DNA from 2 places in the Larkinella fluvii genome. Region 1 is predicted to be linked to the other one. Evidence: riboswitches for the same ligand, from Rfam matches in the RefSeq annotation. Region 1 holds a riboswitch; the other holds the start of a gene.
What was found. Region 1 has a riboswitch for S-adenosylmethionine ahead of metH (methionine synthase). Riboswitches for the same ligand answer to the same signal wherever they lie in the genome.
Positions count from the first base shown of each region.

Region 2: linked by a shared signal. The riboswitch ahead of ACS5NO_RS28935 (O-acetylhomoserine aminocarboxypropyltransferase/cysteine synthase family protein) and the one ahead of metH (methionine synthase) in region 1 are both predicted to bind S-adenosylmethionine.

Region 1 covers NZ_JBPZHB010000003.1:569,890-578,797, reverse strand. The annotation lists gene ACS5NO_RS09765 (polysaccharide biosynthesis protein) at 1-849, shown strand, start outside; gene ACS5NO_RS09760 (response regulator) at 906-1,535, shown strand; gene ACS5NO_RS09755 (hypothetical protein) at 1,638-2,162, opposite strand; gene ACS5NO_RS09750 (PadR family transcriptional regulator) at 2,199-2,552, opposite strand; gene metH (methionine synthase) at 3,161-6,940, opposite strand; SAM riboswitch class I at 7,050-7,157, opposite strand; gene ACS5NO_RS09740 (SxtJ family membrane protein) at 7,241-7,603, opposite strand; gene ACS5NO_RS09735 (carbamoyltransferase family protein) at 7,874-8,908, opposite strand, start outside.
Region 2 covers NZ_JBPZHB010000013.1:64,556-73,463, forward strand. The annotation lists gene ACS5NO_RS28920 (beta-N-acetylhexosaminidase) at 1-1,653, opposite strand, end outside; gene ACS5NO_RS28925 (ROK family protein) at 1,670-2,881, opposite strand; gene ACS5NO_RS28930 (homoserine O-acetyltransferase family protein) at 3,103-4,149, opposite strand; gene ACS5NO_RS28935 (O-acetylhomoserine aminocarboxypropyltransferase/cysteine synthase family protein) at 4,277-5,581, opposite strand; SAM riboswitch class I at 5,839-5,955, opposite strand; gene ACS5NO_RS28940 (Gfo/Idh/MocA family protein) at 6,210-7,688, opposite strand; gene ACS5NO_RS28945 (DciA family protein) at 7,990-8,316, shown strand; gene ACS5NO_RS28950 (S66 peptidase family protein) at 8,323-8,908, shown strand, end outside.

The DNA of each region.
Region 1 (8,908 bases):
GACATCTCCGACGAGTTTCGGATGCGCCATATTTTCCGGGAAACCCGCCCGACGATTGTCTTTCATGCTGCGGCTTACAAACACGTTCCGCTCATGGAAGAACACCCTTACGAAGCCGTGCGGGTGAACGTGCTGGGTACGCAGATTGTCGCGGATCTGTCGCTGAAATTCGGCGTCCGCACGTTCGTCATGATTTCGACCGACAAAGCCGTCAACCCCACCAATGTCATGGGAGCCACCAAACGGCTGGCCGAAATGTATGTCCAGAGCCTGAACCATCCCGACAAAGCCCTGCGTCGCACCCGGTTTATTGCCACCCGGTTTGGTAACGTGCTGGGCTCCAACGGTTCGGTGGTGACGGTTTTTCAACAGCAAATCCAGTCGGGCGGCCCCGTAACGGTTACCCACCCCGACATCATCCGGTATTTCATGACCATTCCGGAAGCCTGCCAGTTGGTGCTCGAAGCGGGTGGCATGGGCAAAGGCGGAGAAGTGTTCGTGTTCGACATGGGCGATCCGGTGAAGATCGTGGAACTGGCCCGCAAGATGATTCACCTGTCCGGTTATGCCGTAGACAAAGACATCAAAATTGTTTTCACGGGTTTGCGACCGGGCGAAAAGCTGTTTGAAGAACTCCTCAATGACAACGAAAGCACGCTGCCGACTCACCACCCCAAAATTATGATTGCGCAGGTGGTCATTCCCGACGCGGACGAAATGAAAGCGACGCTCGACCAATTGCGGCATCTGATGCTTAACGGCAGTGATCACCAATTGGTGGGAACCCTGAAACGTCTGATTCCCGAATACATCAGTAACAATTCCGTTTTTACGGCCCTGGATTACTGAAAACCGGGCCAAAGTGTAGTGATGAAATACTATTTAACGCTAAAACCAGGAAAGTTATGTACAGGATCTTATTAGTAGACGACCACTCCATTGTCCGTTCAGGCATCCGTTTGTTGTTGAAAGAACAGTATGGCGCCATCCAGATTGACGAAGCCAAAAACGGCAGTTCGGCTTTCGGCAAGATTATGGATACCACCTACCATCTGGTGATTATGGACATCAACATGCCCAACACGGACACCTTTAGTTTACTCCAGAATATTCGGGCGATGGCACCGGACTTGCCGATTATGATCTTCACCATCATGACCGAATACGCGTTCGCCAAGCGGTATCTGCAACTAGGCGTTAAGGGATACATCAGCAAGCAGGCCGAGGACCCGGAAATCCGGAAAGCCGTTCACGCCATCCTGTGCGGAAAACCGTGTGTATGTCCCGACTTATTGGAAAAAATGCAGGATGATAACCACTTCAGAAAAGAACTGGACCCGTTCGATGCGTTGTCGAACCGGGAACTGGAAATCGCTTTTCACCTGGTGAGGGGCAAATCCGTCAGCCACATTGCCGATACACTCAACATTCACACGTCGACCGTCGGCACGCACAAAGCCCGGATTTTCGACAAGCTCAAGGTCGACAACATCCTGGTTATGAAGGACCTGGCAGCGCATTACCGACTGATTTAATCCTAGCGTTGAATAAATAGCCGATTGGGAGTGGACACCGTGTGAAACGTTCTCGTTTCCCGGCCACTTCCAATTTCTTCAACCATCGCTCCAGGCAATCGTTTATCGGACGATCCGGTATCGCTGCTGAATTCGCTGGCGAATACAGGTGCCGACGGCATACGAGAAACTGAGCAGCCCAACGGTCCAGACCAGCCCCCAAACGCTCAGATACGCCCATTTTCCGGTACTGACGGTGGTTAGTAGAGCCATCATCATCAGGACCATTCCGACGGTCATCAGCAGGGCCGTACGCAGGGAATTCCGGTATTCCTGCCGCAAATCATACGCGCCGTATGCTTTGTTGCGAAACTGAAACACAATATCGTCCAGATCCGCTTTCCGAAGCTGTTCCTCGTTCATGGTCAGCTCGATCTGGTAGGTTTTGCGCAAATGTTTTACAGCTTTGGCGTTTGCTTCGAGCTGCACTTTTTCCAGGGCGGTTTCAAACGGCAGACCAATCCACATGTAATGCTCGACCTCACAAGCCAGGTGATCGAGGAGTTCTTCAAACAGCGCTTCGTCGGTGCCGTTCCAGACCAGATGGCGGTATAGGATTTCTACTTGTTGCGGGTTGAGCTTTTCCATAGGACTATCGGGTTTAGCGGCTGATCGGTTCGGATTTTAGTGGCCCAGCGACAAGGCTGGCACCGGTTGTAAAAGGGCTTTCATTACTTCAACAAATCGCTCGAAATCAGAGACTTTCTGGTGGGCCATTTCGTTGCCACTGGGGGTGAGTGTGTAGTATTTGCGCAACCGCCCGTCCACTTCCACCGACTCCGTAATCAGTAATCCTTCCTGTTGCAATTTGTGCAAAACCGGGTATAACGCCCCGAACGTCAGAATAACTTCCCCCTGCGTCCGCTCTTTGACCGACTGCGTGATTTCGTATCCGTACATCCGGCCCCGTTCGGTCAGCAGTTTCAACACGATTGTCTTCAGGGTTCCCCGCAAAAATTCATTGCCTGATGGTTCCATGCTGTGCAGAAATAGAATGTTAATTTATTTGTATGAAGTAAATATATAAAAGATTCCAATATATAAACAAAATCTTTCCCGGATTTTTTTTCAAATCCTCCACGCAACAGAACCCGCCCTAAAGGGGCACCCTCATTACCCCCGGACGTCGTCCGGGGAATACGGGGAGGTCGCCCATCATACCGCCCCAAAGGGGCACCATCATTAACCCCGGACATCGTCCGGGGAATACGGGGAGGTCGCCCGTCACCCCGCCCTAAAGGGGCACCCTCATTACCCCCGGATGTCGTCCGGGGAATACGGGGAGGTCGCCCGTCACCCCCGCCCCAAAGGGACGCCATCATGAGCCCCGGGCATCGTCCGGGGAATACGGGGAGGTCGCCCGTCATCCCGCCCCAACGGGGCATCATCATTAGCCCCGGACATCGTCCGGGGAATACGGGGAAGGGCCAATTGGTCATAACCCTGAAAGGGTTGGATAATTAGATCGATATTCAACCCGTTCAGGGTTGCGAGGACGCGGATATGATCATTAACCCCGGACAATGTCCGGGGTTAATGATGATGCCCCGTTGGGGCGGGGTGACGGGGCGTGGGGGACGCGTTCCTTACGCGTCGTACGACAGAACCGGAGACAGCCAGCGTTCGACTTCATCGAGGGGCATGTTCTTCCGCTGCGCATAATCGAGCACCTGATCCTTGTTGATTTTACCGACTGCAAAATACCGCGACGACGGGTGCGAGAAGTAAAAACCGCTCACCGACGACGCCGGATACATGGCAAAACTCTCGGTGAGTTGGATGTCGATCTGTCCGGCATCCAGCAGTTCAAACAGCGTCGCTTTTTCGGTATGGTCGGGGCAGGCGGGGTAGCCCGGTGCCGGCCGAATGCCCTGGTACTCTTCCTTGATTAAATCTTCGTTCGACAATTTTTCATTCGTCGCATACGGCCAGAATTCCGTCCGAACCCGTTTGTGCATCAATTCAGCGAAAGCTTCGGCTAACCGATCGGCGATGGCCTTGATCATGATGCTGTTGTAATCGTCGTGATCACGCTCGAATTCTTCCACCAGTTTTTCAATGCCAATCCCCGCTGTAACGGCAAAACCGCCGATGTAATCGGTATGGCCCGTCTCCATCGGAGCTACAAAATCCGCCAGGCAGAAGTTGGGCAAACCGGGTGCTTTCTGGTTCTGCTGACGCAGGAAGTGGAGTACGGTTTTGGTATCGTAGATCAGTTCCCCTGCCGATTTGTGCTCGCTACGCTCGGCGATGTGGCTGAGTTTATATTCAATATGCGCGTGCGAACCGTGCCGTTCACAGGGAATCTCGCGGACGATTTCTTCAAAGTCGTGGAGCAGCACATCGTCTTCGGTGGCGTTGGCGGGATAAAAACCAACCACGGCTTTGGCCGTCAGCAGTTTTTCATCGATCACTTTCTGCAAAAGCCGCTTGGCATCTTCAAAAACCTTCTTCGCTTCGACGCCGACCACTTCATCGGTCAGAATCGCCGGGTATTTTCCGTGCAATTCCCAGGTCTGGAAAAACGGCGTCCAGTCGATGAACTCCGCAATTTCTTTCAGGGAATAGTCCTGGAAATAGCGGTTTCCGAGAAACTGCGGTTTGGTCGGTTCAAATTCCGACCAGTCGATAACGGTTTTGTTTTTCCGGGCTACGTCGATCGTCAGGGATTTTTTATCCTGCTTCCGCTTGGCGTGATCGGCGCGGAGTTTGGTATACTCGTCTTTGAATTCGTGGAAAACCAGATCACGCGTACTTTCCTGCTCGCTAATGAGCCGTCCGGCCACCGGCACGCTCCGGCTGGCATCCAGCACGTGCACCACCGGCCCCGAATAATGCGGGTCGATTTTGACGGCGGTGTGAATCCGCGAGGTCGTAGCCCCGCCGATCAGCAGCGGCATCGTAAAACCCTGACGCTCCATTTCTTTCGCCACGCCCACCATCTCATCCAGCGAGGGCGTAATCAAACCGCTCAGGCCGATGATATCGACGTTATGTTTTTTGGCTTCTTCCAGAATTTTCTGGGTCGGCACCATCACGCCCAAATCAATGATTTCGTAGTTATTACAGCCCAAAACCACGCCGACGATGTTTTTTCCAATGTCGTGAACGTCGCCTTTGACGGTCGCCATCAGAATTTTTCCGGCCGCCCGCGCGCCCACCGCTTTGCTGGCTTCGATGAACGGAAACAGATAGGCAACGGCTTTTTTCATGACCCGCGCCGATTTTACCACCTGCGGCAGAAACATCTTACCTTCGCCAAACAGGTCGCCCACCACGTTCATGCCATCCATCAACGGCCCCTCGATCACTTCGATGGGGCGCTCATACAGCAGCCGGGCTTCTTCCGTGTCCTGATCGATGTAATCCGTAATGCCCCGCACCAGCGCGTGTTTCAAGCGTTCCTGAACCGGTTCCTGCCGCCAGCTTTCATCCTGAACAACGACTTTTCCTTTGGCCTTAACGGTTTCGGCAAAATCGACCAGCCGCTCCGTCGCATCCGGACGGCGGTTGAGCAGCACATCTTCGCAGCGTTCGAGGAGGTCTTTCGGAATGTCGTCATAAACGCCCAGATTACCGGCGTTCACAATTCCCATGTCCATCCCGGCTTTGATAGCGTAGTACAGAAAAACCGAGTGCATCGCTTCCCGCACTACCTCGTTGCCCCGGAAGGAGAACGAAATATTGGACACCCCGCCACTGACTTTGGCTAACGGCAGATTTTCCTTGATCCAGCGCGTTGCATTGATAAAATCGACGGCGTAATTATTGTGTTCTTCGATTCCCGTGGCAACGGTCAGGATGTTCGGGTCAAAAATGATGTCCTGCGCCGAAAAGCCGACTTTATCCACCAGAATCCGGTAGGCGCGTTCGCAGATTTCAATCCGCCGTTCGAAATTATCGGCCTGACCGGTTTCGTCGAATGCCATCACCACGGCCGCAGCGCCGTAGCGTTTGACCAGATTGGCACGTTCGATAAACGCTTCCTCGCCTTCTTTCAGCGAAATCGAGTTCACGATGGCTTTGCCCTGCACGCATTTCAAACCGGCTTCGATCACTTCCCACTTCGAGGAGTCGATCATGATCGGCACGCGCGCAATGTCGGGTTCAGCGGCAATGAGGTTCAGGAAGGTCGTCATGACCTCCACCGAATCCAGCATACCTTCGTCCATGTTCACGTCGATCACCTGCGCACCGTTTTCCACCTGCTGACGCGCTACAGACAAGGCCGCATCGTAATCCCCGGCTTTGATCAAACGCGCAAATGCCTTGGAACCCGTTACGTTCGTCCGTTCACCGACGTTGACAAAGTTGGTCAACTCCGTGATTTTCAACGGTTCCAGACCGCTCAGCTTCTGATACGATTCGGCCTGCGGTCTCGGACGGGGCGGGTATTTTGCAATCGCCTGGGCAATGGCCCGAATGTGATCCGGCGTCGAACCGCAGCAACCGCCGACGATGTTGACAAAACCGTCCTGCACAAAGCCCTCGATCTGGGCCGCCATTTCGTCGGGTGACTGATCGTATTCCCCCATTTCGTTGGGCAATCCGGCATTCGGGTAGGCCGACGTAAAAAACGGGGCTTCTTTCGCCAGCGTCTGCACATACGGACGCAGCAGTTCGGCCCCCATCGCGCAGTTCAACCCAATGCTGAGCAACGGCAGATGCGACACCGAATACAGAAACGCTTCCGTCGTCTGGCCCGACAGCGTCCGGCCCGAAGCGTCGGTAATGGTTCCCGAAACCATAATGGGTAACGGTTCCAGTCCTTTGTCCGCAAAATATTTATCCACGGCAAACAACGCGGCTTTGGCGTTGAGCGTATCCGTGATGGTTTCAATCAACAACAAATCTGATCCGCCCTCGACCAATCCGGAAACCTGGGTGTAAAATGCTTCGACCAGTTGATCGAACGTAATGGCGCGGTACCCCGGATTGTTCACATCGGGCGACATGGAGGCCAGCCGCGTGGTTGGTCCCATCGCACCGGCCACAAACCGGGGTTTGTCGGGATTCTGGCGGGTTACTTCCACCGCCACTTCCTTCGCAATTTTCGCCGACTCGTAATTGAGTTCATACACCAGTTCTTCCATATGGTAATCGGCCATCGCCACCCACGTTCCGCTGAAGGTATTGGTTTCGATGATGTCCGATCCGGCTTCGAGATACTGGCGGTGGATTTCCTTGATGATGTCCGGTCTTGTGAGCGACAGCAAATCGTTGTTGCCCTTCAAATCGTGGGGCCAATCGACAAAACGCGTCCCGCGATAATCTTCCTCTTCCAGTTTATACCGTTGAATCATAGTACCCATGGCTCCATCGAGAATCAGGATACGCTGTTGAAGAAGGTCAGTTATTTTTTCCAAGTTCTTGTATTGATTAGGATTACCTACCCGGCAAACCACCGCCCATAGCAGAACGGCGCAAATACGGTTACACGGCTTATCGAAGAAAGGAAGCAGGGTGCAAGCTTTCAACTTATCTGTCCCCGTTGCCGGGGCGGAATTTGGCACCTTTTTCAGGGAGTATGAATGGTTGCCAAGACATCATCGGGTCCAATCCCTCCGTCTTTCTCGATAAGCGGTTTACAAAAATAGAAAAAGAGCCGGTCTTCGCCAAACTGATTCCCTCCGGGGAGAAACAGGCGGTTTTCCCAAAAGATTCCGTTACCAGGTATGTTCCAGATCTTCTTTGGTATAGGTGTGGTTCCGCTCGTGGTAAAGCGATGCCTGCCGGGTTCGTTTGATGGTCAACGGGTTTTTCGCCCGGAGCCGGTAGAGGTACGCGATCGGGACTAAAACCGCCCAGAATAATACCGTCAGAATGATTTTGCTGTTGATCATCCCCAGGATTTCGGCCAGTTTGAACCACAGCCAGGCAATGCCGTTGCCAGCCGCCGGAATGAAGATGCTGAGCAATCCGACAGCTGCTGCGGCATAGAGCCAATAACCGGACTTAAAAACAAAGTACAAAACGACCAACCCGGTTACGATCACCAACTGGGCCTTGACGCGGTCTACTTGACTCATAGACAGATAGGTGTTAAAAAAATTTAAGAAGTCGTTTTAAATTAAGGCCGGAGGCCTGTCCTGTCAATAGGCAATAGCATCATTAGCTAGTGGTAGCTCCGGAGGAGCGGCCCGAAGATGTTTTTAGACCGCTCCTCCGGAGCTACCACTAGCTAATGATGCTATTGCCTATTGACAGACCGCCCTTCCAGGGCTCTCCCCGGTTAATTCAAACAGCTTGTAAAGTATATCGCTCGCGTGTCACGAGTGACAATGGTAGTCTTTCTACTATCAATCCAATCCAAACTCCTCCTTCCACTCACCCTTTTCCGGCCACGCTGGTTGCTGTTTTTTATCAAACACATAATTCCCTACCACCAGATAATCCATTTCCGTTCGCATAAAACAGCGATACGCGTCCTCCGGCGAGTTGACGATGGGTTCGCCCCGCACGTTGAAACTCGTGTTGACCAAAACCGCACAGCCCGTCTGTCGTTTGAACGCATCGATCAATTGCCAGTAGTACGGGTTCGTTTTCCGGTGAACGGTTTGAATCCGGGCGGAGAAGTCGATGTGCGTAATGGCCGGCAAATCCGAGCGTTGAAAATACAATTTTTCCCGCATGGGAAGGCTGTCGTAATCAGCGGGCAGCGATTTTCGACGGTTTTCCAGAACCGGATGCACTAGCAACATGTAGGGCGAAGTCCCGTCGTAATCGAAGTAGTCGGAACAATCTTCGGCCAGCACCGAGGGCGCAAAAGGCCGGAACGACTCGCGGTATTTGATGGTCAGGTTCAGTTTTTTCTGCATGTCGGCACTCCGCGGATCGCCCAGAATACTGCGACCACCCAACGCCCGTGGTCCGAATTCCATCCGCCCCTGCACCCAGCCCACCACATTTTCGTTCGCCAGCAATCGGGCGGTTTCCTTGCACAAGGCTTCAAAATCGTCGTACCGGGTAAAAACCGCTTTGTACTTTTTTGCCATCAACTCAACGTCCAGATCCGAAAACGTCGGACCCAGAAACGACCCTTGCAGGGCGTCGTGCCCGGCATCGATGATTCGCTCTTTACCGAAATAAATATGGTAGGCCGCCAGAGCCGCGCCCAAGGCCCCACCCGCATCACCGGCTGCGGGCTGAATAAACAGATTTTTAAAAATACCGGATTTTTGCAGTTTCCCGTTGGCGACACAGTTGAGGGCAACGCCACCCGCCAGCACCAGATTATCCGTATCAGTCAATCGCCGGGCCTCACGCGCCATGTTGATGACCACCTCCTCCGTCACCCGCTGAATCGCCAGGCCCAGATTACCATGTTCCGGTTT
Region 2 (8,908 bases), on a different contig from region 1:
CGTCGAACCATCCGGTTTGACGTAGATGAAATCACCGTTGATCGGCGCACCGAAATAATTGATTTTCAGCGCATCCAATCGTTTTTTATGAACATCCAGCCGCTGCTTGAAGCTGTCGATATTCCTGCGTTCTTTGGGCGTCCAGCCAATTTCGGCCATCGCAATTCCGCGGGGAAACATCATGTATTCGAGGTGTTCCGGGGTTTTGATGTATTCCGTCCAGAGGTTGGCCTGCACGCCAATGATGTGCTTCTGCTGCTCCGCCGACAAACTGTCGGGCATGGGTTCGTAGGAATACGTTTTTTCCAGCGGCAGCATTCCGCCAATGGAGACGGGTTGTGACACCGTTTTGGGGTCGGCCTGGTAATAATCCAGGTAGAAAAACGTGGTGGGCGTCATGATCGCGTCGTGCCCCTGCCGGGCGGCCGCAATACCGCCATCGACACCCCGCCAGCTCATCACTGTCGCATTAGGCGACAAACCGCCTTCCAGAATTTCGTCCCAGCCTATCATTTTGCGGCCTTTCGATGTAATGAATTTATCGATGCGTCCGATGAAGTAGCTTTGCAGTTCGTGTTCATCTTTCAGCCCCAGTTTTTTGATCAGATCCTGGCAAAACCGGCTTTCGATCCACTGTTTTTTCGGACATTCATCCCCGCCGATGTGGATATACTGACTCGGAAACAAGGCGATCACTTCGGTCAAAACATCCTCCAGAAACTGAAAGGTTTCTTCCCGGGGGAACAGCACATCATCGTGGACACCCCAGCGACCCGTTACCGGCACAATTTTGTCGGGATTGCTCCCCAATTGCGGATAAGCCGCCAGCACCGCCATCGAGTGGCCCGGCATTTCGATCTCCGGGATTACCGTAATAAACCGTTCCTGCGCGTATTTGATGACGTCCCGGATTTCGTCCTGCGTGTAAAAACCGCCGTAAGGTGTTTTGTCAAATTTGTTGTTCCGGTAATGCCCCAGCATGGTTTCTTTCCGGACCGAGCCGATTTCGGTCAGTTTGGGGTATTTTTTGATCTCAATCCGCCATCCCTGGTCTTCGGTCAGATGCCAGTGGAACGTATTAAGTTTATGAAGGGCAATTTCATCAATGAATTTCTTCACCGCCGGAACCGGGTAAAAATGACGGCCCACATCCAGCATCACGCCCCGATAGCCAAACCGCGGCTGGTCTTCGATGCGACAGCACGGCACCGACCAATCGACGCCCGAAGCCACCGTGGTGCCAAACACCTCGGCAGGCATCAATTGCAGCAGGGACTGCATCCCGTAGAAAAAACCGTTGGGTTGCTGAGCGGTCAGCGTAATGCGTTTGGGCGATACGGTCAGGAAATATCCTTCGTTGCCCAGTTTGGGATTCTGTTCGGTAACAAAAACGATAGTCCCGCCCTGGCCGGTTTTGATCTTCGGCGTCCGACCGGTGGTTTTGGCAAGCTGAGCGGCCAACATCCCGGCCACCCGGCGCACCTCCGCGTTGTCGGTACCGATGCTAATGACGACTTCTTTCGGGAGTTTGAAATTCCCTTTCTGCTCATCGAGCCGAACGGGTTGAGGAACCAGGGCATACCGGCTCGTCTGCGCTTCGGACACCTGAATTGTCAGACAAAATATTACTACACAGAAAAACAGTTTTTTCATTCAATACGCGGATTTATCAAGGAATTTCTTCGTGCTCCAGTAAGCTTTGCACAACGTAGGCCTGCGTGCCGTAGAGTTTCGCCATTTCGCCCAATCGGGACACCGTGATTACTAACTTGTTGCGAAAATCCGCCAGACAATACTTGTCGATGGCCTGTTCGATGGGACGGGTAATGAGTCGTTCAGCTTTGGCTACGACCCCGTTGACAATGATGAGTTCGGGGTTGAATAAATGGACAGCAATGGAAAGTCCTTTACCCAGTTCACCGCCCACTTCATTGAGCAGATCGATGGCCAGTTCGTCGCCCGCTTTGGCTTTGTCGATCACCAGTTCAACGTCGATGTCTTCAAAGTTTTCTTCGGCCAGTTTCGAAACGCGTCCTTCCCGCAAACCGGCTTTCACCCGGCGCACCAGCGAGGAGGCCGAGGTCAGGGTGTCCAGGCAACCTACTTTGCCGCACGAGCACAGCTCGCCATCGGCCTGGAGTTGGATATGCCCTAATTCGCCCGCAAAACCGGCCAAACCCTGTAAAATTTCGCCGTTATTGATGACGCCCAGACCCACACCCCAGTCGATGTTAATCGATAAAACGTGGTTTTTTCCTTTCGCGAGTCCAAACCGGTGTTCGCCCAGGATGGTTGCCTTGGTATCGTTGATGAGGTACACCGGCGAGTCGAAACAATGGGCCAGCAATTGCTGCAACGACTGTTCCGGTCGGTTCAGTTTTTTGTAGGTGTAATTGATCCCGGTTCGGGGGTCGACCAGGCCGGGCAGGGCGCAACCAACGCCGATGATGTTCAGGTTATGTTCCCGAATCCGGTGCGAGATTTCCTCCAGCGGCCCTTTCAGCGATTCCAGAAAAGCCACGGAATCCTCTAAACGCAGGTTGACATCCAGGCGGTCGAGAACGCGGTTGGTCAGATCGAACACCACCAGTTTGACGTCGTGGACACTGATATCGACTACTACAATCGCCTGATTTCCGGGCCGTAGTCCAAACAGAGCCGGTTTTCGACCGTATTGAGCCGCACCGGTACCGATTTCCTGAACCCAGTGTTCAGTTGCCAGTTCGTCGATTAGCATCGTAACGGAAGGAACGCTGGCATGTAACGCCTTGGCCAACTGAGCCAGCGTCCGGGACCCCAGCCGGTACATTTCTTTCAGGATACCGCGCTTTAACCGACTCTTTTTCTTATCAACAATGGATACCGTATAGTTTGCCTCCATAAATACAATACGCTATTAAAAACTCTACGAGATGAAAAGCGATGAAATATAAGAATGATATTTTTAAAATAATTTATTAATAGAACGATTTTATTAAATTATTTACAAAACAGCAATAATTTGCTTTAAACAATCCTAGAATTCCATCAAATCAGGCTCGATTTATACAAAAGCGAAAGCAAACGCAGAATTTACTTATAGGTTAGTGCATCAGGCCTAAACTACTTTCCAGCCGTCTTGAGCACCGTTTTCCGTTCATCCATCCAGGTTCGGATAATCTGGGTGAGCGGTTTGGTTTCGATTAGAAAACCGTCATGACCATACAGAGAGTCGATTTCTTCGTAGCGGGCATCCGGAATATGGCGGGCCAGAATTTTTTGTTCGATGGGTGGAAAGAGAATGTCGGATTTGATGCCGACGGCCAAGGTTCGCGAAACGACCTGCTCGAGTGCCAGGCTGATGCTGCCCCGGTTTCGGCCGACGTTGTGCGAATCCATGATTTTCGACAAAATCCAGTAGGTGTATGCATTGAAGCGATTGGCTAATTTTTCCCCCTGGTATTGCTGATAAGTAGAAGCTTTGTAGTGGTCGAGTTGCTCGTTGTTGTCGAGCGCCTGCGTGAAACCGTAGGTGTCATAATTGCGGTACGACAACATGGCCACGGCCCGGGCGGCTTTCAGGCCCGTTCGACCGGCTTCGTCGTGGCTTTCGCGCCAGGTGGGGTCGGTGCTGATGGCCATCCGTTGGGCTTCGTTGAAGGCAATGCCCCAGGGCGACATCACGGCGTTGGAAGCAATCAGAATCAGGTTTTGAATCACTTCGGGCTGTTGAATGGCCCATTCCAGCGCCTGCTGACCGCCAAGCGACCCGCCAATGCAGGTTTGAATCTGTTCAATACCCAGCTCCTGCCGGAGCAGGTCCAGTGCTTTGACAATGTCGTGGATCGTAATCAGCGGAAAATTGTGGTAAAACGGTTTCCCGGTTTGCGGATTGACCGACAGCGGCCCGGTGGAGCCGTAGCAGGAGCCCAGTACATTGGCACAAACGATGAACTGATGCGCCGGATCGTAGAATTTACCCGGCCCGATCATGCCCTCCCACCACTCGCCGGGATCGGCACTCCCCGTGAGGGCATGGCAAATCCAGACGACATTTGAACGGTCACTATTCAGCGTTCCACGCGTCGTATACGCCAGCCGGAAGCCCGGCAGAGCCGCACCCGACTCTAAAGCGAAGGTGTATTTGTAGTCAAAAAACCGGGTTTCCAATCGGAAAAAGAATTATCAGTTTACAGAATACGGTTTTCGGTATACGGTTTATGGTTTACGGTGGCTAACGCCTTAGGCTGTATGCGTCAGCACCGAAAACCGTATACCGAAAACCGTAAACTAAATATTAAGCACCAATGGCAGCAAACGCCCTTTCCAGATCGGCCTTGATGTCGTCGAGGTGTTCGGTACCCACCGACAACCGCAACTGACCCGGCGCAACCCCGGCACTGATTTGTTCGGTATCGCTCAACTGCTGGTGTGTGGTGGCCGCCGGGTGAATAATCAGCGTTTTGGAATCACCGACATTGGCCAGGTGGCTGATCATCGTCAGGCTGTCGATAAACTTATCGGCCAGTTCTTTTCCTGCTTTCAGCTTGAACGTCAAAACGCCCCCAAAACCGCGTTTGAGGTATTTTTTGGCCAGTTCATGGTAAGGGCTGCTTTCCAGACCCGGGTAGAAAACCCGTTCCACCTGCTCGTGTTGCTCCAGCCACTGCGCCAGGGCGAGGGCGTTCTGAACCGTGCGATCAACGCGCAACGACAGCGTTTCGATGCCTTGCAAAAACAAAAACGAATTGAACGGACTCAGCGAAGGTCCCCAGTCACGGAGTCCTTCGACCCGGGCGCGAATGATGAACTGGATGTTACCAAACGGCCCGCCAATGCCGAACACGTCGTTGAAGACCAGGCCGTGGTAGCCTTCGGAAGGTTCGGTAAACTGAGGAAATTTGCCGTTGCCCCAGTTGTAATTCCCGCTGTCGACAATGACGCCCCCAATGCTTGTGCCGTGGCCGCCGATCCATTTCGTGGCCGATTCGACCACAACAGCCGCACCGTGTTCGATGGGCCGGAACAAATAACCGCCCGCGCCGAAGGTGTTGTCGACAATCAGCGGCAAATCGTATTTCCGGGCCAAAGCCGCGAAGGCTTCAAAATCCGGAATGTTAAACTGGGGATTCCCAATGGTTTCCAGGTAAATGGCCTTCGTCTTGTCGTCGATCAGCTTTTCGAAGCTTTCCACTTTGTCGCCATCGGCAAAGCGGGCATCAATCCCGAGCCGTTTGAACGAAACCTTAAACTGGTTGTAGGTGCCGCCGTAGAGGTAGGAGGTCGTCACGAAATTATCGCCCACACCCAGAATGTTGTTGAGCGCAATGAACTGCGACGCCTGACCCGACGCCACGGCCAGAGCTGCCACCCCGCCTTCCAGAGCCGCAATGCGCTTCTCGAAAACGTCGGTCGTGGGGTTCATAATCCGGGTATAAATGTTTCCAAACTGCTGCAGGGCAAACAGTTGGGCGCCGTGTTCGGCATTATCGAAAACGTAGGAAGACGTTTGATAGATGGGAACCGCCCGGGATTTGGTGGTGGGGTCGGGCTCCTGTCCTGCGTGCAGTTGCAGGGTTTCAAAATGCAATGGTGTTGACATACGTGCTGCTAGTTATAGAGTTGAGGATTGGTGAAGCGAGAGTTAGATTCTAAAATTGACGCGCCAGCCGGGACGTTGGAACGTCCTGACGCCGGGTCGCCGGCGTGATGGAGTTGTTGAATGGCGGAGATAAACCCACGGCGCATTCCGTCAACCCGCTGCCGATAGCCTCTCCCGGTTGTCGGTATCGTCGGTGTGTGTGAAATTAGTAGCCCGCCGGGGGCATACAGCATCGGATGTTGGTCATGTGTCTGTTCGATTTATATCTCCTATCGGATAGCCAAAGCGATCCGTAGGCGGGATGTAGCACCTTGCCGCGCGGCAGGTTGCCAGAGGTTCACCGAGCCCGGTCTCTTGCCTCTTCTTTATAAATCAAGCGCAGCAGGAAGTCTGCTGCAACGATTCAAGGTTGTTCGAACCGTGTTGGAAACTTGATTTGAGCCGCAAGTATAGCGAACGAAGCCCGATGCTGCAAATTTTTTGGCAGGAAACCAGTCGAACAGGACTTCGACGCAGTAATTGTTTCCAATAAAAAACCTCTCATTTCAGGGTCTGGCGACCACAAAATGAGAGGTTTTACGCTTCTGGTGCTGTCCGAAAACTCCGGAAAGTCGCCAAGGCTTATTGACTAGGTCGTCAGCTTCCAGCCATCGCGGTATTGCCGCGAAACAAACTGGTTGGCATCGTCGAAGTTGGTAATTTTCATATTCTTGCCATCCCACATCAGGCGTTGGCGACCGGGGTAGTTGAAGCCCTTGCCGTCGGCTTTCGGTGTCCGGAGCATGTAGCTGCGAATGGCCAGGTTGCCCATCAGAACGGATTCGGTCAGCGGGCCGGAGAAGTCGAACGAAGACGTCAAGGCTTTGTGTTCCTTGCTGTTAAAACCGGCCTTGCAGGCTTCGGTCCACAGGATCTGGTGGCCGTTTTCGGGCCACGGTTTTCCGTCGGCCGGTTTGGGCTTCGGAGCGGCTTCCATTTTCTGTCCGTCTTTGGTATACAATTTCGGGTCATCACCGTACATGCCGCAGGCAATCAGACCTTTGTCGCCCACCATGAACATGCCGTTTTCGCCCCCTTCCGGATAAGCTTCACCCGCAGGCAAAAAGTCGGGGCGGAACGGACGAATACCGCCATCGGCCCAGATCAGTTTGACATCGGATTTATTTTTAGCCGACGCCGGGAATTTCAGTTCCACGTGCGACGCTGGCGGACAGCCTTCGGGGTTGTATTCCGGCGTCCAGTCTTTCAGAAATACCGAACTGATGCTGGTTTCCACTTCAGTAGGGTAGCCCAGTCCCAGAACGCGGAACGGAATATCCATGATGTGGCAACCGATGTCGCCGAGTGCGCCCGCACCGAAGTTCCACCAGCCGCGCCATTTGAACGGGTGGTAAGCCGGTGTGTAGCCCACTTTCTGGGCCGGTCCCAGCCACAGATCCCAGTCCAGATCGACCGGCGTATTTTCGGCAGCCTGCGGCACCGGAATACCCTGCGGCCACACGGGGCGGTTGGTCCAGATCTGAATGGTGTGAACTTTTCCGATCAGGCCTTTGTCAAACCAGTCCACCATCTGCTTCTGCTGCGGGTTCGAGGATCCCTGGTTCCCCATCTGCGTCACCACCTTGTATTTACGGGCGGCTTCGGTCAGCATCCGGGCTTCGTAAATGTTGTGGGTCAGCGGTTTTTGCACGTACACGTGCTTGCCCCGCTGCATGGCGGCCATCGCCACGACGGCGTGTGTATGGTCGGCGGTCGAAACCGTAACGGCATCAATGTTCTTTCCTTCTTTTTCGAGCATTTCACGGAAGTCCTTGTAGCGCTTGGCGTTCGCATGCTTCGTAAAATTCTCTTTCACACGGGGAAGCCCCCAGTCCACATCGCACAGGGCCACGACGTTGTTGGCTCCGTTGTTGAACGAGTTGTTGATGTCACTGGACCCTTTCCCACCAAAGCCGACAGCGGCCAGGTTAAGTTTATCGCTGGGCGCGATGAAGCCCGGCCCGCCCAGAACGTGGCGCGGCACGATAAAGAAACTACCAGCAGCTAATGCCCCGGCCTGAATGAACTTGCGACGCGATGTCTGCGACGGTTTTTCAGAAGATTGCATAAATCAGATAAGGACTATAGGTAAATCAATACAAATAAAGCTCAAATTAAGGAAGATATACCAATCGGGAAGCGAAAAAATGGTTAAAGTAAATGAGGTGGTTTTAATGGTTAAGAATGGTTGGGTGGTTAAGAATGGTTGAATAGCTGGTGGAGCCCATCTTTCAACCAGCCTACAGCCATTTAACCATTCAACCCTCATCAACCATCCAATCATCCACTTTCCGTAGTTAAAATTTTTCCGGGATTGCCGGGCCATTCCTTCGGGTGGTTCGTTACCTTTGTGTTAAGACCCGTTTCGTATGGCCCAATATTATCGTTTTGACAAAGACAATGCTTCCCGGCGTGCCGGAACGGTTGCCCTGAAGGATGCGATCGGGCAGATGCTAAAGTCCTATCAACTGCAAACCCGGTTCAACGAAACGTATCTGGAAGCTTTTTGGGAGAAGATGATGGGCAAAGCCATCGCTTCCCGCACCAACCGGCTCTACGTCAAAGACCGCAAGCTCCACATCGAAATCAATTCCGCTCCGCTGCGCAGCGAACTGGTGATTGCCAAACAGAAAATGATTCAGCTCATCAACCGCGAAATGGGTGCCGATGTGCTGGAGGATGTCATTTTTATCTGATTCACTTTGATACGACCCCCTTTTTTAGAACCCGGTCAGCGGGTGGGCGTGTTGGCTATGGCCAGCCGTCTGGACTATGAATCGCTCGAACCGGCCTTCCACATCCTGCGCGATCAGTGGCAGTTGGAGGTGGTAGAGGGCGAATCGCTCCGGAGTAGTTATTATCAGTTTGCGGGCGACGACGCCCTGCGCACCCGCGACCTGCAACAGATGCTCGACGACCCCGGCATCCGGGCGATTTTCTCCGCCCGGGGGGGCTACGGCAGCTACCGCATCCTCGACCGGCTTGACTTTACGCAGTTTCTGAAAAATCCGAAATGGATCATTGGCTTCAGTGACATTACGGTTGTACACTGCCACCTGCACCGGATGGGCATCCAGAGTTTACACGCCATTATGCCCAAATTATTTGGCGGTGAAGGCGTTACGGATTCCATCGAAACGCTGCGGCAATGCCTTTTTGGTGAACCCCTTACTCCCTATACCAGCCCCTTCCACCTTCTCAACCGCCCCGGAACGGCCACGGGCTCCCTCGTTGGCGGCAACCTGACGCTGCTCATGCACATTCTGGGCACGCCATCCGACATCGATC